DNA from 2 places in the Streptomyces sp. NPDC001880 genome. Region 1 is predicted to be linked to the other one. Evidence: predicted binding sites of a transcription regulator. Region 1 holds the regulator's gene; the other holds the start of a gene.

The links. Region 1 encodes HrcA, which represses chaperone genes, less so after heat shock. Its sites were predicted from a motif close to TTNGCACTCNGNNNNNCNGAGTGCNAA; they were not measured.
Region 2: the regulator HrcA is predicted to act here: its motif matches at 1,731-1,757, upstream of groES (co-chaperone GroES).

The regions. Positions count from the first base shown of each region.
Region 1 covers NZ_JBSFET010000004.1:158,951-163,361, forward strand. Annotated here, with positions in the region: gene dnaJ (molecular chaperone DnaJ) at 1-1,007, opposite strand, end outside; gene hrcA (heat-inducible transcriptional repressor HrcA) at 1,008-2,024, opposite strand; gene ACWCQ6_RS04320 (MBL fold metallo-hydrolase) at 2,224-2,946, shown strand; gene ACWCQ6_RS04325 (DUF3097 domain-containing protein) at 2,970-3,788, shown strand; gene hemW (radical SAM family heme chaperone HemW) at 3,818-4,411, opposite strand, start outside.
Region 2 covers NZ_JBSFET010000012.1:23,697-28,107, reverse strand. Annotated here, with positions in the region: gene groL (chaperonin GroEL) at 1-1,172, opposite strand, end outside; gene groES (co-chaperone GroES) at 1,271-1,579, opposite strand; gene ACWCQ6_RS10155 (DUF6234 family protein) at 1,896-2,372, shown strand; gene ACWCQ6_RS10150 (polysaccharide deacetylase family protein) at 2,620-3,663, opposite strand; gene ACWCQ6_RS10145 (class I SAM-dependent methyltransferase) at 3,746-4,411, shown strand, end outside.

The sequences.
Region 1 (4,411 bases):
AGCTTCGTCGGGGTCATCACCTCGACGTGCACGATGAGATCGCCGCGCCCGCCGCCGCGCAGATGTGTGATGCCGCGTCCGTGCAGCGGGACCGACTGGCCGGACTGGGTGCCCGGCCGGATGTCGACCTCCTCCAGGCCGTCGAGCGTCTCCAGCGGCACCTTGGTACCGAGCGCGCCCGCCGTCATGGGGATGGTGACCGTGCAGTGCAGATCGTCGCCGCGGCGCTGGAACACCGAGTGCGAGAGCTCGTGGATCTCCACGTACAGATCGCCGGCCGGGCCGCCGCCGGGGCCGACCTCGCCCTCGCCCGCGAGCTGGATGCGGGTGCCGTTGTCGACACCGGCGGGGATCTTCACGGTGAGCGTGCGCCGCGACCGGATGCGGCCGTCGCCGGCGCACTCCGGGCACGGGGTCGGCACGACCGTGCCGAAGCCCTGGCACTGCGGGCAGGGCCGCGAGGTCATGACCTGGCCGAGGAAGGACCGGGTGACCTGGGAGACCTCGCCGCGGCCGCGGCACATGTCACAGGTCTGGGCGGAGGTACCGGGGGCGGCGCCCTCGCCGCTGCACGTCGTGCAGACGACGGCCGTGTCGACCTGGATGTCCTTGGTGGTGCCGAACGCGGCCTCGGCCAGATCGATCTCCAGCCGGATCATCGCGTCCTGGCCGCGCCGGGTGCGTGAGCGGGGACCGCGCTGCGACGACGTACCGAAGAACGCGTCCATGATGTCGGAGAAGTTGCCGAAGCCGCCCTGTCCGAATCCGCCCGCGCCACCGCCGCCGGAGGCGGACAGCGGATCGCCGCCGAGGTCGTAGACCTGCTTCTTCTGCGGGTCCGACAGCACCTCGTAGGCGGCGTTGATCTCCTTGAACCGCTCCTGGGTCTTCGGATCAGGGTTCACATCCGGGTGCAGCTCGCGGGCGAGCCGACGGAATGCCTTCTTGATCTCGTCCTGGGATGCGTCGCGGCGCACGCCGAGTACGGCGTAGTAGTCGGTGGCCACTTACGACTCCGCCAGGATCTGTCCGACGTAACGTGCCACTGCGCGTACCGCTCCCATCGTTCCGGGGTAGTCCATGCGGGTCGGTCCGACCACGCCGAGTTTGGCGACTGCCTCGTCGCCCGAACCGTAGCCGACCGCGACGACGGACGTGGAGTTGAGCCCTTCATGGGCGTTCTCGTGCCCGATACGTACGGTCATGCCCGAGTCCTTGGCCTCGCCGAGCAGCTTCAGCAGCACGACCTGCTCCTCCAGTGCCTCAAGCACCGGCCGGATCATCACAGGGAAGTCGTGCCCGAAGCGGGTGAGGTTGGAGGTGCCGCCGATCATCAGCCGCTCCTCCGTCTCCTCGACGAGGGTTTCGAGCAGAGTGGAGAGCACCGTGGAAACGGTTCCCCGGTCCTCGCTCTCGAAGGATTCCGGCAGATCCTGCACCAGCTGCGGGACGTCCGCGAAGCGGCGTCCGACGACCCGGCTGTTGAGCCGGGCCCTCAGATCGGCGAGAGAGGTCTCGCCGAAGGGGGCGGGGCAGTCGATCATGCGCTGTTCGACCCGGCCGGTGTCCGTGATGAGCACGAGCATCAGCCGGGCGGGTGCCAGGGACAGCAACTCCACGTGCCGCACCGTCGACCGGGTCAGCGAGGGGTACTGCACGATGGCGACCTGCCGGGTCAGCTGCGCGAGCAGCCGTACGGTGCGGCCCACGACGTCGTCGAGGTCGACCGCGCCGTCGAGGAAGTTGTGGATGGCACGGCGCTCCGGCGACGAGAGGGGCTTGACCCCCGCGAGCTTGTCGACGAAGAGCCGGTAGCCCTTGTCCGTCGGGATGCGTCCGGCACTGGTGTGGGGCTGGGCGATGAAGCCCTCGTCCTCCAGCACCGCCATGTCGTTGCGGACGGTCGCCGGGGAGACCCCCAGCTTGTGTCGTTCGGTGAGCGCCTTGGAGCCGACGGGCTCCTCCGTGCCGACATAGTCCTGGACGATGGCGCGGAGCACTTCGAGTCTGCGTTCGCTGAGCATCGCGCACACCTCCAGCTGCGTTTCCTCGGTGGTTCTCGGGACGTTCCTGTTTCTCTGCCCAGGAATCGGCCTGGCACTCTGTCAACGCGAGTGCCAGCAATCCCCCGGCCAGTGTACGGCGGCCGAGTGGGGACCTAGCAAGGGCGACCGGCCACGCTACCGCGAGACCGCGCAGGTCCTTTGCCGATAGCGTCCCGGTATGGATGCCTCTTGGGAAGAGTTCGGGTGGGAGCGACTCGGTCACGGAGTGGGCCGACGGCGTCTTCCCGGATGGGACGCGACGGTCGCGCTGGTGGCCGGGACGGACGGAGTGCTGCTCTACGACACCGGATCGACGCTCCGCGAGGGTGCCGAGGTACACGCCCAGGCCCAGGCTCTGCTGGGCCGGAGGGTGACGCATATCGCACTCAGCCACGCTCATTTCGACCATGTTCTGGGCACCGCCGCATTCCCCGGCGCCGAGGTGTACGGGGCGGTCGGCCTGGCGGAGCTGCTGGAGCGGGGGGCGGCGGATCTGCGTACCTCGGCGGTGCGCCAGGGGGTCGGCGAGCACGACGCGGCGGAGGCCGTCGACGCGCTGGTGGTCCCGCAGCACCAGGTGTGCGGCGAGCGGACGCTCGACCTGGGCGGCGGGCGCGAGGTGCTGCTGGCCGACGTGGGCCCCGCGCACAGTGGCCACGACCTGGTGGCGGTGGTCCCCGGCTCCCCCGCGATCGTGCTCTGCGGCGACCTGGTCGAGGAGTCCGGCGAACCGCAGGCGGGCCGGGACGCGGTCCCCGCCCGCTGGCCGGTCGCGCTGGACCGGGTACTGGCGCTGGGCGGCGAGGAGGCGGTGTACGTACCGGGGCACGGGGCGGTGGTGGACGCGGCGTTCGTACGGAACCAGCGCGAACAACTCGCCGTGCGCTTCGGCGTGTCGTGACCCTCAGGGCCTATCGTCGTCCGATGCGCAGCTACCAGCCGGACCTGACCCCGCCGTGGAAGAGGTCCGCCCCCGTTCCCGAGGTCCCCGCCGAAGCCGATCTGGTCGTGGAGGAGGTCTCCACCGGGTTCTGCGGTGCGGTGATCCGCTGCGAGAAGACGGCCCAGGGTCCGACGGTGACCCTGGAGGACCGCTTCGGCAAACACCGGGTCTTCCCGATGGAGCCGCGCGGCTTCCTGCTGGAGGGGCGGGTGGTCACCCTCGTCCGTCCCTCGGCCGCCGCTCCGGCGCGCCCCGCGCGTACGGCCTCGGGTTCGATCGCGGTCCCCGGGGCGCGCGCCCGGGTCGCACGGGCGGGCCGGATCTATGTGGAGGGCCGGCACGACGCGGAGCTGGTCGAGCGGGTCTGGGGCGACGACCTGCGGATCGAGGGCGTGGTCGTCGAGTATCTGGAGGGCATCGACGACCTCCCGGCCATCGTGCGCGAGTTCTCCCCCGGCCCCGACGCCAGGCTGGGCGTCCTGGTCGACCATCTGGTCCCCGGCTCCAAGGAGTCCCGGATCGCGGCCCAGGTGTCGGACGCGAACGTGCTGGTGGTGGGCCACCCCTACATCGACGTGTGGGCGGCGGTGAAGCCGTCCTCCGTGGGCATCACGGCCTGGCCGGCGGTACCGCGCGGCCAGGACTGGAAGACGGGCGTGTGCCGCGCGCTGGGCTGGCCGGAGAACACCGGCGCGGCCTGGCAGCGCATCCTGTCCACGGTCCGCTCGTACCACGACCTGGAACCGTCACTGCTGGGTTCGGTGGAACACCTGATCGACTTCGTGACAGCGCCGGAGTAGCGCCCCTCCGGCGCGGCCCCGCCCCGCTCTCAGTCCACCAGATCCCGCACCACGGCATCCGCCAGCAACCGCCCCCGCAACGTCAGCACCGCCCGCCCCTGCTCGAACGGCCCGCGCTCCAGCAGCCCGTCCGCCAGGGCGCGGCGGGACGCGGCCAGCCCGGCCGGGGCGAGCAGCGACAGCGGGCAGCCGTCGGCGAGCCGGAGCTCCAGCAGAATCCGCTCGACCCGCCGGTCCTCCGAGGAGAGGATCTCGCGCCCCGCGCCCGGCGACCGCCCCTCGGCCAGCGCCTGCGCGTACGCCCCCGGATGCTTCACATTCCACCAGCGCACCCCGCCGACATGGCTGTGCGCCCCGGGCCCGGCGCCCCACCAGTCGGCCCCGCGCCAGTACAGCTCGTTGTGCAGGCACCGGCCCTCGGGTGTGCGGGCCCAGTTCGACACCTCGTACCAGGAGAAGCCCGCCGCGGCCATCGCTTCGTCGGCGATCAGATAGCGGTCGGCGTGGACGTCGTCGTCCGTCATCGGGACCTCGCCGCGGCGGATCCGCCGCGCCAGCTGCGTCCCCTCCTCGACGATCAGCGCGTACGCCGAGACATGGTCCGGCCCCGCGCCGATCGCCGC
Region 2 (4,411 bases), on a different contig from region 1:
TCCTTGAGCTCCACCTCGGTGGCGGCACCGACACGGATCACGCACACACCGCCGGCCAGCTTCGCGAGGCGCTCCTGGAGCTTCTCGCGGTCCCAGTCGGAGTCGGTGGCGTCGATCTCGGCCTTGATCTGGTTGACCCGGCCCTTGACGTCGCCGGGCTCGCCGCCGCCGTCCACGATCGTCGTGTCGTCCTTGGAGACGGTGACGCGGCGGGCGGTGCCCAGCACGTCCAGACCGGCCTGGTCGAGCTTGAGGCCGACCTCCTCGGCGATGACGGTCGCACCGGTGAGGGTGGCGATGTCGCCGAGCATGGCCTTGCGGCGGTCACCGAAGCCCGGGGCCTTCACCGCGACGGCGTTGAAGGTGCCACGGATCTTGTTGACGACGAGAGTCGACAGCGCCTCGCCCTCGACGTCCTCGGCGATGATCAGCAGCGGCTTGGAGCCACCGGCCTGGATGACCTTCTCCAGCAGCGGGAGGAGCTCCTGGATCGAGCCGATCTTGCCCTGGTGGATCAGGATGTACGGGTCGTCGAGGACGGCCTCCATACGCTCCTGGTCGGTCACCATGTACGGGGACAGGTAGCCCTTGTCGAAGGCCATGCCCTCGGTGAAGTCGAGGTCCAGACCGAAGGTGTTGGACTCCTCGACGGTGATGACACCGTCCTTGCCGACCTTGTCCATCGCGTCCGCGATGAGCTCGCCGACCTGCGGGTCCTGCGCGGAGAGCGCGGCCACGGCGGCGATGTCGGTCTTGTCGTCGATCGGCCGGGCGGTCGCGAGGAGCTCCTCGGACACGGCCTTGACCGCGGCGTCGATGCCCTTCTTCAGGGCGGCCGGGGAGGCACCGGCGGCGACGTTGCGCAGACCCTCGCGGACGAGCGCCTGGGCGAGCACGGTGGCGGTGGTCGTACCGTCACCCGCGACGTCGTTGGTCTTGGTCGCCACCTCCTTCACCAGCTGGGCACCGAGGTTCTCGTACGGGTCGTCGAGCTCGACCTCGCGCGCGATGGTGACACCGTCGTTGGTGATGGTGGGAGCGCCGAACTTCTTGTCGATGACGACGTTGCGGCCCTTGGGGCCGATCGTCACCTTGACCGTGTCGGCAAGCTTGTTGACGCCGCGCTCAAGGGCGCGACGGGCGTCCTCGTCGAACTTCAGGATCTTCGCCATGGGAGCTGAGCTTTCCTCTCGAACGAACTGCGCCCCTGACCACCCGGCTGGTTATTCGCGGGGGCCAGGGGCGCAGAACAGAAGCAAACGTGGGTGAATTACTTCTCGACGATCGCGAGCACGTCGCGAGCCGAGAGGACGAGGTACTCCTCGCCGCTGTACTTCACCTCGGTGCCGCCGTACTTGCTGTACAGCACGACGTCGCCGGTCTTGACGTCGAGCGGAAGGCGCTCGCCGTTCTCGAAGCGGCCCGGGCCCACGGCCAGGACGACGCCCTCCTGGGGCTTCTCCTTGGCGGTGTCCGGAATGACCAGGCCGGAGGCCGTGGTCTGCTCGGCGTCGAGCGGCTGGACCACAATGCGGTCCTCGAGCGGCTTGATCGCAACCTTGGAGCTGGCGGTCGACACGATCCGGTCTCCCCCTTCGGAGATCTCACGGGGTAACAGTCTTGGGGTGGCGACCAGGTCGATCCGTCGTCGCGGGTGCCGGACCTGCCAGTCGCGCAGTACTGCTGGCACTCTCCAGTGGCGAGTGCCAGCACCGAGACTATGACCGCGATTAGCACTCGGTCAAGCGGAGTGCCAATTCAGGCGATCGTGGCGCCGCAGGTGCCCGGTTCCGGCGGCCGGAAAGGCAACGACCGGGGCACGGTCCGGACAACAGTCCGGACAACAAGGGGACAACGTACGGACGGACCGGACCGTTCCGTACGACCGTGTGGACATGACCCGTCCCTCCCCCGGCCCGCGGCCGGACCAGCGGTCCGGACGGCAGCCGTATGCGTCGCGTGCCGTGAACGGCTGCCTCGATGTGGTGCTCGGACTGCTGCTGGCCCTCCTGGAGGGGCTGATCTGCGGGGTCGCCACCGTCCAACTGGCCTTTTCCCGCACGGACCTCGGCGGCACTCGGACAGCGGGCCCGCCGCCGATGGACTGGACGCCCGTCCTCGTCCTCGGCGGGATCGCCGCGGTGATCTGCCTGATCGGCGTCGTGCTGATCCGCGGCAACTGGCCCCGGGCGGGCGTGATCCAGCTGCTGGCGGCGCTGGTGCTGTGCGTGGTGACGGTGCGGGTCGGCCACGAGGACTACCGCCGCTCGCACCCTGCGCCCGCGTCCACCCCCTCGTACGATCCCGGCCGGGCCGGCCACCAGTGCCTCAGCGGCGGCAACGACCGCGAGTGCCGGGACTCCGGCAGCTGACGGCAGGAGATCACGACGATCGACCCCAGCTCGCCGTGATCACCTCGGGCCGGCGGGCCCGTCGCGGGGGTGCGCGACGGATGGTGCACCCGCTGCGGGCCCGCCGCAGGTGTGCGCGACGAGTGGTGCACCCGCTGCGCCGCCTTGCGGCCCAGCCGTTCGATCGGGTCCACCGACGGTGCGCAGCCGTTGGCGGCCAGCAGCGCACCGGCCGCCAGCAGTCCGGCCAGGAGCCGGTGCGCGCCTCTCATACGTAGTCCTCCAGGCGGGCCACGGCGTATCCCCTGTCCGTGACGGTCTTCATGACCGCCCGGACCAGATCGGCCATGCTGCCGCCCCATTCCGCGCGGCCCCGGAAGTGCGTGAGGACGATGTCGCCGGGGTGCAGGTCCTCGTCCTCCTCGCGCCACTCCATGTGGTCCGGGAACGCCTCGGCGTTCCAGAGCGGCACGGCCTTGATGCCGCAGGACTTGGCGATGCGGAGCGTGTCCACGTTGTAGTTGCCGTACGGCGGACGGAAGAGCCTTGGCCGCTGCCCGAACTGCTTCTCGATGATCTCCTGCTCGTCGCAGATCTCGCGCCTCTGCTCGGCGTACGAGAGGTCGGGCAGATGAGGGTGGTTGAGCGTGTGGTTGTTGAGGGTGACGCCCAGCCGCTGCGCCTCGCCGAAGTACCCGTAGTTGTCGTTCACCTCGTAGTCGCTGAGGAACGCGCTGTACGGGATGTCCAGCTCGTCCATCATCTGCAACAGCTCGGGGTCCTTCTCGGAACCGTCGTCCATCGTCAGGAAGACGACGCGGTCCTTGGTCGGAACGGTAGTGAAGACCGGCGGCAGCGAGTCGTCGCCGCCCTCCACCTCGAAGCCCTCGCGGGTGGTGATGCGCGGCTTCACGGCGGGCGGCCGCGGTGCGATCAGCGGCGCCTTCTCCAGCCCCCATTTCTTGGCGAGCGCCGCCCGCACGGCCGGGCCGAACCTCGCGTTCTCGTGAGCGCCGCCGGATGCGCGGTCCTGGCCGGCGCGCTGTCCGGGACCGCCCGGGTGCCCGGCGGCGGGGTTCGCGGCGGGTTCTCCGCCCGGGTTCCCGGCGGCGAGCCGGTCCGGGTGCTCGATGTCGCCCGGCTGCCCGCCGGACCCGGAGGCGCAGCCGGAGCCGACCGCGGCGACCAGGAGCGCGGCCAGGACGACGCAGGCGGGCCGGTGCCCGCCGGGGCCCCGTCCCTGTCCGGAATCGGGTACGGACGATTTGCACCGCTTTGCAGTCATATTTTCCGTTTGTCGTACAAGTTGCATGGCGTCGCATCCTGCCAGCACGTGATCGGCCTCCCGGCTCGACACCGCCGCCGGGCCCGCCGCTCTACCCGGCTGGCTCACAATGGGGCGGGTGAACGCTCTCCCCCCGAACGCCCCGTCCGCCGGCGACCGGTCCGACGCCCCCGACCCGCTCGCCGCCTTCCTGGCCCTGCGCACCCCCGAGGGCGCCGAGCTCCTGGACGAGCTGCGGTCGTACGACCCCGCCCAGGAACTCGCCACCGCCACCCGGCTGCGCCGCACCCACCCGGCCGCCCTGGTGTCGGCGGCGCTGGGACAGGCGCGGCTGCGGCAGCGGGCGGTGGCGAAGTTCGGCGCCGAGGACGCGTACCGGATGTTCTTCACGCCCAACGGCGTCGAGCAGGCGACCCGTACGACGGTGGCCGCCCATCGCGCGCGGCGGTTCGCGAGGACGGGCGCGGTGCGCACGGTCGCCGACCTCTGCTGCGGGATCGGCGGCGACGCGATCGCGCTCGCGCGGGCGGGCATCTCGGTGCTCGCCGTGGACCGCGACCCGCTGACCGCCGAGGTGGCCCGCGCCAATGCCGCCGTGCTCGGGCTGGACGAGCTGATCGAGGTGCGGTGCGCCGATGTCGCCGAGATCGACACCACGCCGTACGACGCGGTCTTCGTCGACCCGGCGCGGCGCGGCGGCAGGGGCAGGATCTTCGACCCCGAGGCGTACTCGCCGCCGCTCTCCTGGGCGACCGGCGCCGCGCTCGCGGCCCCC